2 regions of the Nocardioides sp. YIM B13467 genome follow, and region 2 is predicted to be linked to the other one. Evidence: riboswitches for the same ligand, from Rfam matches in the RefSeq annotation. Region 2 holds a riboswitch; the other holds the start of a gene.

Region 1 (6,423 bases), on a different contig from region 2:
CAGCGTGCCCGGCCTCGACGGCCAGGCGCAGCGCGCGAGCCATCCCGACCGGGTCGTCGGCGCGGGTCACCGCGGTGGCGGCGAGGACCGCGGAGCAGCCGAGCTCCATCGCCAGGGCCGCGTCCGAGGCCGTCCCGACGCCGGCGTCGAGCACGACCGGCACGGACACGGCGGCGACGACCGCCTCGATCGCGTACGGGTTCAGCAGTCCCAGCCCCGAACCGATCGGCGAGCCGAGCGGCATCACCGCCGCGCAGCCGGCGTCCTCGAGCCGGCGGGCGAGGACGGGGTCGTCGGTGGCGTACGGAAGGACCGTGAAGCCCTTGCGCACCAGCTGCTCGGCGGCCTCGACGAGCTCGACGGCGTCTGGCATCAGCGAGGTCTCGTCGCCGATCACCTCCAGCTTGACCCAGTCCGTGTCCAGCGCCTCGCGGGCGAGCTCGGCGGTCAGCACCGCCTCGCGTGCCGAGAGGCAGCCCGCGGTGTTGGGCAGGATCGGCACCTTCGCTGCGCGCAGCGTCTCGAGCAGCCCACCGGAGGCCGTCGAGGACGTACGCCGCATCGAGACCGTCACCAGACCGGGCTCGGCCGCGTCGATCACGTCGGGGAGCAGGGCCAGGTTGGGCAAGCCACCGGTGCCGAGGAAGAGGCGTGAGGACAGCTCGCGCCCGGCGATCTTCAAGATGCTGCTCATCCGCCCTGCACCGCCGTCACGATCTCGACGACGTGACCGTCCTGGAGCTGCCATCGCGCCCAGTCGTCGCGCGGCACGATCTCCTCGTCGACGGCGACGGCGATGCCGCTCGGCCGCCGGTCACCGGTCCTGGCCTCGAGCAGGTCGGCAACGGTGCCACTGACCTCCATCGGCTCGCTGTTCACGATGATCTTCATCCGTCCTCCTTCATCCGGAACCGGCGCGGATCGACCGCGGGCTCCACTGACCCTGTCTCGATGTGATCGGCCACCAGCTGCGCGATGAGCGGCGCGAGCAGGACACCGTTGCGGTAGGCACCCGCGGCGAGCACGACGCCCGGCTCGTGGGTCGGGCCGACCAGGGGGAGGTTGTCGGCGGTCCCCGGGCGGTCCCGCGAGGTCACCTCCACCACGCTCGCGCGGTCGAGCGCCGGCACGACCCGGCGGGCGGAGTCGAGCAGCCGCCACACGCCCTCGACGGTCGGCTGCAGCGGACCGTCGCGCTCCTCGGTGGTGGCCCCGATGACCACCTCGTCGCTGTCGATCCGCGGCACCACGTAGATCTGCTCGCCGTGCGCCCAGGCCCGCACCGTCCGCTCCACCGGTTCCTGCGTCCGCACCCGCACGACATCTCCGCGCACCGGGCGGATGAGGGAGGAGTACGGAGCGGGGAGGTTCACCCCCGTGGCGATGACGGTGACGTCAGCGACTGTGTCGGTCTCGACACGGTCGCCGACCCGATCGAGCAACGCCGCGACAACGGCACGCGGGTCGACCGAATGGTCCTCGGCGAGGAAAGCCCCACCGGCGACCCGGCCGAGTCCGGGTTCGCGGGCGAGCAGCTCGCGGCGTACGAGTCTCTCGTAGGAGACCCCGGCGAGATCGAGCACCGAGAGCTGCCGCTCGACCTGCTGGACGTCCCCGGCATCGACACCGACCAGCAGCGTCCCGCGGGTGTGCACGGGCACCCCGAGCCGGGCGGCGAAGTCGGGCCAGAGCGCGAGGGAGGACAGGCAGAGCCGGGTCAGCTCCTCCTCGCCGTACCAAGCCTCACCGGCTGGGCTGAGCATGCCGGCCGCGGCGTACGACGCTCCCGAGCCCGGCGCCGGATCGACCACCGTGACCTCGTGCCCACGGCGGATCAGCTCGTCGGCAACGGACAGCCCGACGATCCCGGCACCGAGGATCCGCACGCGCATCAGCCGACCGCTTCCACGAGCTCCTTCGCGGCCTGGAGTGGGTCGGGTTGTCGCCAGAGCCCGCCGATCACGGCGACCCCGTGGGCACCGGCGGCACGTACGGCACCGGCGGACTCTCCCGAGATCCCGCCGATCGCGATCAGCGGCAGGAGACCCGCTGCGGCCGAGACGGCGTCGACGCCCAGCGGATCGGGAAGCCCGGCCTTGGAGGTGGTGGCGAAGACCGGTCCGAAGCCGGCGTAGTCAGCGCCCGCGGCGGCAGCCGCCTCGACCGCGGCACGGTCGCGGCAGGTCGCGCCGACGAGAAGACCCGGAGCGACCGCGTCGGCCATCCGCCGAGCCTCGGCCAGCGGCAGGTCGGAGGCACCGAGGTGGACGCCGTGCGCACCGGCAGCGAGCGCCACGTCGAGACGGTCGTCGACGACCACACAGGCGTCGTACGTCCCGACCCGCTCGATCACGGCCGCGGTCAGAGCGAGCAGCTCGCGGGTCGTCGCTGCCTTGTCGCGCACCTGGAAGCCGGCGACGCCGAGCTCCGCGAAGGCAGGCAGCAGCGCGAGATCTTCGCTCGAGGAGACCAGGCAGAAAATACGTGGAAGAGGCACAACCAATCACTTCCTTCGCCGGCATGATCCGGATCAGGTGTAACGGTCGGAGCGGCCTTAGCTCCCTCTCAGCCCGCTGCCGCGGACTCCCGTGTGGACGTCTCCGACCATAGCGCGCACCACCGAGAACCCCCAGCCCTAGGCCCATCCAGCGGGATACCTCTGGTAGGCCGAGATCCGCGGCGCCGTCGCCCCTGACCCCCGCGACGAGCCGATCGTGTCGATCGACGATCGCGGCGCGCGAAGGTCTGGCGCCGCGATGTGACGTGCCCTACAGTCTTCCCTGAGCGATTGATTCTGCCGATACAAGTGTTGATTCGATCAAAAACGATCACTCAGGCCGTGTCGGCCCGACCTCGACTTCGGAGCGAAGACATGCAGACGACGTCCATCACCACGCCCGACACCAAGCTCGCAACCGGGTTCTCCCGGCGCAGCGTCCTGGGCTCCGCCGCCGCAGTGGGCGGGGCAGCCCTGGGCATCGGCGCCCTCACCGCCGGCGCCACCCCGGCGCGGGCAGCCGGCCAGCGCACCATGGTCAACCAAGCCTTCGAGGCGCACGAGATCGTCCGCATCGGGCTGATCGGCCTCGGGAACCGCGGCTTCGGCATGGCCCGTGGCTGGGCCGACATCCCCGGCGCGCAGGTGGTCGCGGTGTGCGACATCCGCGCCGACCGCGCCACGCGGGTGGCCGACGACCTCGTCGCGCGCGGCAAGACCCGCCCCAAGGAGTACGGCGGCAAGCGTGGCTCCTTCAAGCAGATGCTCGACCGCGAGGAGCTCGACCTCATCTACATCGCCACCCCCTGGGAGTTCCACTACGACCAGGCGCGGACCTCGATGCTGGCCGGCGCGCACGTCGCCGTCGAGCTGCCGATCGCCACGCAGCTCAACGAGCTGTGGGACCTCGTCAACACCTCCGAGATGACCCGGAAGCACCTGCTGCTCGCCGAGAACTGCAGCTACGGCCGCAACGAGCTGGCGATGCTCAAGATGGCGCACGAGGGGGTCTTCGGCGACATCACCCACGGCGCCGGCGGCTACCTGCACGATCTGCGAGCCCTGCTGTTCAACGACGGCTACTACACCGACGACTGGCGGCGCCTGTGGCACACCCGCAGCACCGCCAGCTTCTACCCGATGCACGGCCTGGCGCCGATCGCTGCCGCGATGGACGTCAACCGCGGCGACCGAGCCGTCACGCTGGCCGCCACCGCGACCGCGCCGCGGGGCCTGGCCGACTACCGCGAGCGCTTCGTCCCCCGCGACCACCGGTCGTGGAAGGAGGAGTACATCAACGGCGACCGCATCAGCTGCGAGATCACCACTTCCGGGGGTCGCACCATCAGCGCCGAGCACAACGTGAGCCAGCCCCGGCCCTACAGCCGCATCAACAGCATCGAGGGCAGCCGCGGCCTGTTCGAGGACTACGTCGGCGGCGACTCGACCGGCGCCCGCGTCTACGCCGAGCCGCTGCACAGCGGCGACACCTGGCGCGGCTTCAAGGCGCTGCGCCAAGAGTTCGACCACTGGCTGTGGAAGGAGCTCGAGGACGACGCCTCCGGGAGCGGTCACGGCGGCATGGACTACATCCTGCAGTGGCGTCTCATCCAGACGATGCGCGCCGGGCTGGTCCCCGACATCGACGTCTACGACTCGGCCATGTGGTGCTCACCGGTCCCGCTGAGCGTCGAGTCGCTGGCCAAGAAGGGCAAGCCGGTGGAGATCCCCGACTTCACCCGGGGCAATTGGCGCAAGCCGAGGGTCGGCCTCGACTCGCACCAGACCGAGATGCCCCCCGTCCCCTGATCCCTACCGACCTCACCTTCCGAAAGGCACCTACCATGGTCGCTCCGTCGTTCATCGCCCGCGCGGCTCTCGCGCTCACGATCGCCCTCGGCGGTCTTCTGGTGGCCCCCGCCGCCACCACAGCGGCACCGGCAGCGGCTGCGGCGACCACGGACACGGTCGGCGTCACCATCGGAGCGGTCGACCTCGACGGGCCGGCCATCGTCGAGGTGCCGGTCACCGTCCGCAACCAATCGACGGCGGCGCTGCGCAAGCTCACGGTCTCGCTCCGGGGACCGGTGGGCTGGCAGGTCGCCCCGGCTTCGCGGTCGGTCTCGGGAGCCGTGAAGCCGGGCGCCAGCGCCACCGTCACCTTCTCGGTGCGGGTGCCTGCGCGGCGTCCGGGCTTCCATCTGCGCACCTTCACCGCCACGGCCGCCTACCGCGGCGGTGACGGCGCGGGTGCCGCGGTCGGCACGCGGGTGGAGCGCTCCGGCGAGCCGATGGCCAATCTGGCGGCGGCCTTCAACAACACCGGGGTCACCGACGAGAGCGCCACCACCACCGGGAACTTCGACGGTGCCGGCAACAGCTTCTCGGCCCAGAAGCTGGCCGACGTGGGCCTGGGCCGGGGGGCCGAGGTCGAGGCGCTGGGCGCCACCCTGACGATGCCCGACGTCGCGCCCGGCACGGCCGACAACGTCGCCAGCGGCGGCCAAGCCGTGAAGGTGAGCGGCAGCGGCGACGCGCTGGTCCTGCTCGGCTCGGGCAGCAGCTTCGGTGCCACGGGCACGGTCACCGTCTTCTACACCGACGGCACGTCGTCGACGGACGAGACCGGTCTGCCCAACTGGTCGTTCCAGGAGGCCGACGCGCACGGCGCGACGTTGGTCGCCTCGAGCGTCGGTCGCAACCGACCCGACGGGTACGGCGACGCGGCCTACCAGTACCGGGTCTTCGCCAACTCGGTGCCGCTGACCGCCGGCAAGACCGTCGACTTCGTGGTCCTGCCCGCCAACAGTGCCCTGCATGTGTTCGCGATGGGCCTCGCCGGCTGACCCGCTCGGGTAGGTTGCCGAAGTCAGGAGAGCACCCGAGCGAGTTCGAGGATCACATGTCCAGGCACACCCGGCTCGTGGCGGTGCTCACCGATGCCTGAGCGCGTCCTGCGCGTGGGGCTGGTGGGCTCCGGGCCCTGGGCCCGGCTGACCGTGGCGCCGGCGCTCGCCGCCGCACCCGAGGTGCGGCTGACCCACGGCTGGTCGCGCAACGACGCCGACCTCGCCGACCTGGCCCGCCGACACGGCTTCGAGCCGGCGAGCACCTACGTCGACCTGCTGGACCGGGTCGACGTCGTCGCGTTCTGTGTGCCGCCCGACGTCCAGGCCGGGCTGACGCCGGCGGCGTTGGACGCCGGCAAGGCGCTGCTGCTCGAGAAGCCGGTGGCCCGTCGGGTCGAGCAGGCCGAGCGGCTGCACGGACATCCCGAGCCGGTGCTCGTCCACTACTCCCGGCTGCTCGACAGCACCGTCGCCCCGTGGTTGGACGCCGCGGCTGAACGCACGTGGTCATCGGCGAGAGCGGTGCTCACGAATACGGCCACGGTCGGCGACGACCCCTTCGGCCGATCTGCGTGGCGGCGCGAGACCGACGGCGCCCTGTGGGATCTCGGACCCCACGTGCTCGCCGCCCTGCAGGTCGCGCTCGGTGACGTGACGACCGTCTCGGCCCGCCGTACCGACGAGGGCATCGTGCTCGAGACCACCCATGCGCGAGGGGCGAGCGCGCGGTCGCTGGTGTCGGTCTCGGCGTCCACGAAGCAGGACGTCCTCGAGCTGGTCGGCGCCGACGACTGCGTGCACCGCCTGCCCCGGGACCCACGGCAGGGCGGGGTCCAGACCTACCGCGCGCTCGTCTCCGGCCTGGTGCCGCCGTCCGGCCCGTCCCGCGGCCCGTGCGCCGCGGCGGTGATGGATCCCGCCTTCAGTACCTCCGTGGTGGCGACGCTGGTCGCGGCATCGGCGGCCCTGCGAGCCGGGCCCGCCGCCTGACGGCCGGCTCCCAGCCCCCGCCCCGCGCGTAACAGCCACGACTCCACGCCGCTCTCGAGCAGGCTGGCGCCAACATCCTCTGCCCTC
Region 2 (6,423 bases):
GCCATCTCCTCGAAGGCGGCGATGGAGGCGCCGACGTCACCACCCCCGCCGTACTCCTTGGGAAACCCGAGCCCGGTCAGACCGGTCGCGGAGACGTCGAGAAGCGTCTCGCGCACCCGCTCCCGATACTCGGCCCGAGGCAGCTCCTCCACCTCGTCGAGGAAGTCGGCGCGCTCGGCCAGGGCCTTACGTACGTCCTGTCGGACCTCGGCATATCGCCCGTCGAGAAGTGAAGTCAGTGCTGCGGCATCGATGGCGTTCACGCGGCCACCCTATGCCGGGTCGGGCCAGGATCAGGTCAGCTCGTGGGCGACCTTCGCCTCGCGTTCGGCGATCTCGTCGGACTCCGGGACGAGTCGCCGCACGCCCTTGCGCTGGAACTTCTGGCCGGCCGCGAGGCCGCCGAAGTAGTAGGCGACGAGCGCGATCATGCAGCCCGCGATGTCGTCGGCGAGGTAGTGCCAGCCGAAGTAGACGGTCGCCACGACGGTGATCCCGAAGTTGATCCAGCCGGCCCAGCGGGCGATCTTGTTGTCGATGGTGGCGTGGATCATCAGCGCCACCAGCAGGGTGATGCCGCAGTGCAGCGAGGCGAAGCCACCGACCGACTGCACGACGTTGGCGTCCACGTCGAAGAGGACGTGTTGTCGGGTGAAGACCAGCGATTCCATCAGTGTGCTCGCCGGCGTCTCGGGCAGATCCGCGTAGAGATAGGGGTACTGCAGGCCCGGACCGACCGTCGGCAGGCAGTAGTACGAGACCGTGCCCAGGATCCAGGCGATGCACTGCGAGCTCACGAACCAGTAGCCGTAGGCGAGGTTGCGCGACCACACCAGCCATCCGGCGACGGCGAACGGCACCAGCGGCAGGAACCACATGTAGATGTAGGAGAGGAACCAGGCCGCCCAGCCGGTGCCGAGGAGGTCGTGGAGCACGATCGCCGGGTCGGCGCCGAAGAGCACCGCCTTGTCGATCAGGTGCAGCTCGTGGTCGAACTCATAGGTCTCCGGCACCACGAACGGCAGGAACGACTTGAGGTTCCGGTAGCAGACGTAGACCAGGTAGAAGCAGACGATGCCCAACGCCACCAGCGTCAGCCGCTCACGGGTCCAGTGGGTGCGGAGCCGCTCCTTGAAGATCGGGCCCATGTCCTTCCACTTGAACCTCGCCAACCACAGCGTGCGTGGCACGAGGTCGACGAGCAGGGCGGCTCCGACGAGGAGGGGCAACCGGAGCCAGGACGGTCCGAGGAAGCCCTCCGGGTCGAGCATGCGCTTGTCGACGATCTGCGCGGTAACGACTGCGATCAGGCCGAAGATCAGCGCGCTACTGACGAGGAAGATCTGAGCGCGGCGATACATAGCCGCTAAGTTTAAATGGCGGGTGGCTGCTCTGCCGATTCGGGGACAACAGATTCTGGAATGGCCAGCCGGTTCGGCTCCACCCTCAGCCTGACCGACTCCCCCGGGGCAGGCGCCGAGTCTGCGACCGCGTCGACCTCGCCGATGTCGTCGAGACGTACGACGAGCCGGTGCTGTTCCGGAGTGGCCCTGGCCGAGACGACGGTGCCGGTGAGCGGCCCCACCGGGTCGGCGACGAAGGCCGAGCGGCGGAGCGCCACCGCGTCGGCGGGGCTGAGCCCGGCGGCCTTCAGGACCGTGTACGCCGCCGGCCCCTCGAGCACGCGGGCGTAGCCCAGGAACAGGGCGGCCCAGGTGTCCGTCGGCCTCGCCCACACCTCCCGCAGGGTCCCCGCCTGCACCAGGTGACCGTCTCGCAGGAGCGCGATCCGGTCGGCCACCGCGAAGGCCTCCTCCTGGTCGTGGGTGACCATCAGCGCGGTGGTGCCCGCCTCGTGCAGGATCCGACGCAGGTCGCCCGCGAGCCGTTCCCGCAGCCCCGCGTCGAGCGCGGAGAGCGGCTCGTCGAGGAGCAGCAGCCTCGGTTCGACGGCGAGCGCCCGCGCGAGCGCGACCCGCTGCCGCTCGCCACCGCTCAGCGTGCCCGGGAGGCGGTCCTGGTAGCCGCCCAGGCCGACGAGCTCCAGCAGGTCGGCGACCTTCCTCGTACGGTCGGCGGCCGGGACGCGGCGCAACCGCATCGCGTAGGCGACGTTGTTCGCGACGCTGAGGTGCGAGAACAGCTGCCCGTCCTGGAACATCAGCGCGAAGCCACGCTTGTGCGTCGGCACCCCGCGCAGCTCCCGCCCGTCCCAGCTGATCTCGCCCGTCGCCGGCTCCAGCCCCGCAACGGCCCGCAGCAGCGTCGACTTCCCCGACCCCGACGGCCCGAGCAGCGCCAGCACCTCCCCGTCCGCCAACTCCAGGCTGACGTCCGAGACGGCCGCCTTCCCGTCGTACGCCACCGACACCTCACGCAGCGAGAGCATCGCAACCTCGATCCTGGTTCACAGTGCTCCGATCGAAGGTACGCGGAGACGCTCGACGAGGAGCATCACGACGGCGGTGGCGGCGGCGAGGACGCAGGCGGCGGCGAGGGCCATGCCGTAGTTGTCGGAGCCCGGACGGGACAGCAGTCGCAGGATGACGACGGGGAGGGTGGGGCGCTCCTCGCGGACGAGGAAGGACGTCGCGCCGAACTCCCCCAGCGACGCTGCGAACGCGAACCCGGAGGAGGCGAGGAGCGGCTTCCAGATGGCAGGTACGTCCACGGTCATGACCGCGCGCAACGGCCCGGCACCGAGCCCGGCGGCGGCCTGACGGAGGCGGTCGTCGACCGATCCCAGCACCGGCACCAACGTCCTCACCACCAGGGGCAGCGCGACGAGGGCCTGCGCCAGCGGCACCAGCCACGGCTCGTCGCGGAAGTCGAGCGGGGCCGACCCTAGGGTCAGGTAGAGCCCGAGCCCCAGCGTGACGGCGCTGACCCCGAGCGGCACCATGAACAGCCCGTCCAGGACGGAACGCACCCGCCGCTCGGCCACCGAACGGGACCGGCGCGTCACCGCGAACGCCACCAGCAGCCCGAGGGCCAGCGCGACCAACGAGGCTTGCACCGCGACCGCCAGCGAGGTCATCAGCGCGGTCGTGGCCGGCACCGGCAGCGGTGGGTCGAACCCGGGAGTCTGCAGGGCCGTGTAGTTCCGGAGACTCCACCGGTCGTCGTCTCGCAGCGACCCGAGCAGCAGGGCGAGCAGCGGCCCGGCGACCAGCAGCACCAGCACCGACGTCGACAACAGGGCCGGGATGTCTCGCAGCGAGACCCGCCGGCGGCGTACGACGACCCGGGACTGCGCGGGATCAGGCACCGAGCGCAGCCGGCCGGCCACGACCAGCAGCCCGATGACGACCACCAGCTGGAGCACCGACAGCACCGCGGCACCGGGAAGGTCGAACAGGGTGAAGGTCAGCTTGTAGATCTCAGTCTCGATGCTGTTGTAGCGCACTCCGCCGAGGGTGAGCACGATCCCGAACGCGGTCGCGCAGAAGAGGAAGACCACCGACGCCGCGGAGACGATCGCGGGACGCAGCGCCGGCAGCGTGATCGTCAGCAGGACCCGCGCCGGTGAGGCGCCCAGCGCGGCAGCGGCCTCCCCGGGACGCGGGTCGAGCGACTCCCAGGCCGCGCCGACCGCGCGGATCACCACCGAGGCGTTGAAGAACACCAGCCCGAGGATGATCGCGGTCGGAGTCCCGTCGAGCCCCAACCCGGCCAGCGGCCCGGCCTCGCCGATGAGCTCGCGGAAGGCGACCCCGACGACGACGGTGGGGAGCACGAACGGCACCAGCAGTCCCGCCCGGATGACCCGCTGCATCGGAAAGCTCAGCCGATAGAGCGCGAACGCGGCCGGCAGCCCGAGCGCGACGCTCAGCACCGTTGCCAGCCCCGAGGACCACAGCGTGAACCAGAGCGCCCGCTGGATCTCCGGGCGCCCCAGGATCCTGGTCACGACCGACGGATCGAAGGATCCTTCGAAGAACAGGCCGCGCTGCACCATCCCGATGACCGGCAGGACGAAGAAGACCGCCAGCACGGCCACCGGGAGGGCGGCGAGCGCGACCAGGGTCCCGATTCGCCGGGTCACAGCACGACGGGTAGAGCTCACTGCGCGATCGTGTCACTCCAGGTCGCCAGCCACGCTTCCCGGTTCTCGTCGATCTCCTCGGGCTCGACCGAGAGCGGCGAGGTCGGCTGCTGCGCGAACTTCGCCCAGTCGGCGGGCAGCTCGACACCGGAGGAGACGGGGAACACGTACATGCTCTCCGGCAGCGCCCCCTGCACGCTGTCGGAGAGCATGAAGTCGATCAGCGCCTTGGCGCCCTCGGGGTGGTCGGCGCCCTCGAGCACGCCGGCGTACTCGACCTGTCGGAAGCAGGTGTCCAGCAGCGCCTTGGTCGTCGTCTTGCCGTCCTTGACGGTGAAGGCCGGCGAGGAGTCGTACGACACGACGATCGGTCGCGTCCCCTTGCCGCCGCCCTGGGTGAAGTCTGAGTAGTAGGCCTGGTCCCAGCCGTCGACGACCTTGGTGCCGTTGTCCATCAGCTTGCCCCAGTAGTCGGCCCAGCCGTCCTCGCCGTACTCGGCGACGGTCGCCAGCAGGAACGCCATCCCCGGTGTCGACGTCGCCGCGCCGGGGGTCACGAAGAGATCCTTGTACGCAGGCTCGGCCAGGTCGTCGAGCGACTCCGGCGGCGCCAGCTTCTTGGCCGCGAACCACTCGGTGTCGATGTTGACGCACACGCTGCCGTTGTCGACCGGGGTGAGGAAGTGCTCCTCGTCGCCCGGAAGGTTGAACTCGTCGACCCCGGCCGGGACCGTCTCCGGCGTGTAGGCCTCCAGCGCGCCCTGGTCGATCGCGCGGCTGGCGAAGGTGTTGTCGACGCCGAAGACCGCGTCACCGTCGGGGTTGCCGGTGTCCATGGCGACCTTGGTGGTCAGCTCGCCACCGTCGCCCGCGTGCCGGATCTCGGCGGTGTAGCCGGTCTTCTCGGTGAACTCGGCCAGCACCTCCTTCGGCAGCGTGAAGCTGTCGTGGGTCAGCAGCACGACCGACTTGTCGTCGGAACCGCTCGACGGCTCGGCGTCCGGCTCGGCGGGGCTGCCCCCGCACGCGGACAGCAGCAGCGCCGAGATAGCAGTGGCAGCGATGGCAGGCGTACGCATGCGCATTCCTGACTCCCTTCGCCGGTATCAACCGGAGCAGGTTCGGAGGGTCTGCGGCGCTGTTCGCCGCACTCTCAGGCCTTCCGGCCTCCCCTGTCTGTTCCCGCCAACACTACTGGTTGCGAGAATCCACCCATGACCGACGTCGCCCTCTCGTCCTTCGACGACCTCTCCCCGAAGACCGCGTACGCCCTGTGGCGACTGCGCCAGGAGGTCTTCATCGTCGAGCAGGACTGCCCCTACCTCGATCTGGACGGCCGCGATCTCGAGCCCGGGACGCGTCACGTGGTGCTGACCGACGGCGACCAGCTCGCCGGCACCGCCCGCATCCTCGACGACGGCGACGTGTGGCGGATCGGCCGCGTCGTCCTCGCCCCCACCCACCGCGGCCAAGGCCTGGCGGACGTGATCATGAAGGCCGCCGTCGAGGCCGTCACTGACCGCGATGTCGTCCTCGACGCTCAGACGCCGCTGGCCGGCTGGTACGCCAAGTTCGGGTTCGTGAAGGACGGCGAGGAGTTCCTCGAGGACGGCATCCCGCACACCCCGATGCGGCTCACCCGGTGACGGGGGCGAACAGGACGCTGGTCTCGGTCTCCTCGCGGGTTGCCTGACCGCGGGCGGCCAACAGCTCGAGGTGGGCCTTGGTCTCCATGACCGCGAGGCCGGCGTTGAAGTAGTCGAGCTCGGCGAAGGCACGCTCGTGGCGGGTCCAGCCGAGGTCGTTGGCGACCTCGAGCGCCGAGCGCCGACCGGCCTTCAGCGACGCCAGCGACTGGGCGAGCCGCGACTCGTGGTGGGCCAGGAGCTCGTCGACGCGGGCGTGCGACGACGAGGCGACCGGCCCGTGGGCGGGGAGAAGTCGCAGGTCGGGCAGGGTGCGGACCTTGGTCAGCGAAGCCATGAAGTCGCCCAACGGGTCGATGACCGGCACCGGCTCGAAGCCGATCGACGGCGTGATCGTGGGCAGCACGTGGTCGCCGGCGAAGAGGACCGAGCCGGCCAGATCGGCATAGACGTAATGGCCCTGGGTGTGTCCGGGGGTGTGCACGGCGTCGAGGCCGCGACCGGCCACATCCAGGCGTACGTCGCCTTCGAGCCACTGGTCGGGCATCCGCCAGTGGGACAGTTCGGGTGCGGGCGGCGGGTTGGCGGCCCAGAGCTCGGCCAGCTCGTGCGCACCGGCGTGGGCGAGCAGCCGGTCGGTCGAGACCCAGCCGTCGAGGTCGCCGTTGGTGAGCTCGAGGGTGGGCCGGTCGCCGGCGCCGAGCAGCACGTCCGCGCCGAACTCCTGACCGA

Evidence for each region. A riboswitch is a leader RNA that binds a small molecule or an ion and turns the genes downstream of it on or off. The one in region 2 is predicted to bind thiamine pyrophosphate.
Region 1: another riboswitch for thiamine pyrophosphate. It lies ahead of ACFX43_RS16380 (thiamine phosphate synthase); the one in region 2 lies ahead of ACFX43_RS04870 (thiamine ABC transporter substrate binding subunit).

What each region holds. Positions count from the first base shown of each region.
Region 1 is NZ_JBHZPJ010000046.1:1,943,370-1,949,792, forward strand. Features, by position in the region: gene ACFX43_RS16365 (thiazole synthase) at 1-694, opposite strand, end outside; gene thiS (sulfur carrier protein ThiS) at 691-891, opposite strand; gene ACFX43_RS16375 (FAD-dependent oxidoreductase) at 888-1,892, opposite strand; gene ACFX43_RS16380 (thiamine phosphate synthase) at 1,892-2,497, opposite strand; TPP riboswitch at 2,491-2,600, opposite strand; gene ACFX43_RS16385 (Gfo/Idh/MocA family protein) at 2,873-4,306, shown strand; gene ACFX43_RS16390 (NEW3 domain-containing protein) at 4,342-5,343, shown strand; gene ACFX43_RS16395 (Gfo/Idh/MocA family oxidoreductase) at 5,437-6,336, shown strand.
Region 2 is NZ_JBHZPJ010000019.1:71,534-77,956, reverse strand. Features, by position in the region: gene ACFX43_RS04890 (acyl-CoA dehydrogenase) at 1-263, opposite strand, end outside; gene ACFX43_RS04885 (phosphatase PAP2 family protein) at 294-1,361, opposite strand; gene ACFX43_RS04880 (ABC transporter ATP-binding protein) at 1,373-2,389, opposite strand; gene ACFX43_RS04875 (ABC transporter permease) at 2,408-4,045, opposite strand; gene ACFX43_RS04870 (thiamine ABC transporter substrate binding subunit) at 4,063-5,124, opposite strand; TPP riboswitch at 5,121-5,229, opposite strand; gene ACFX43_RS04865 (GNAT family N-acetyltransferase) at 5,260-5,691, shown strand; gene ACFX43_RS04860 (MBL fold metallo-hydrolase) at 5,681-6,423, opposite strand, start outside.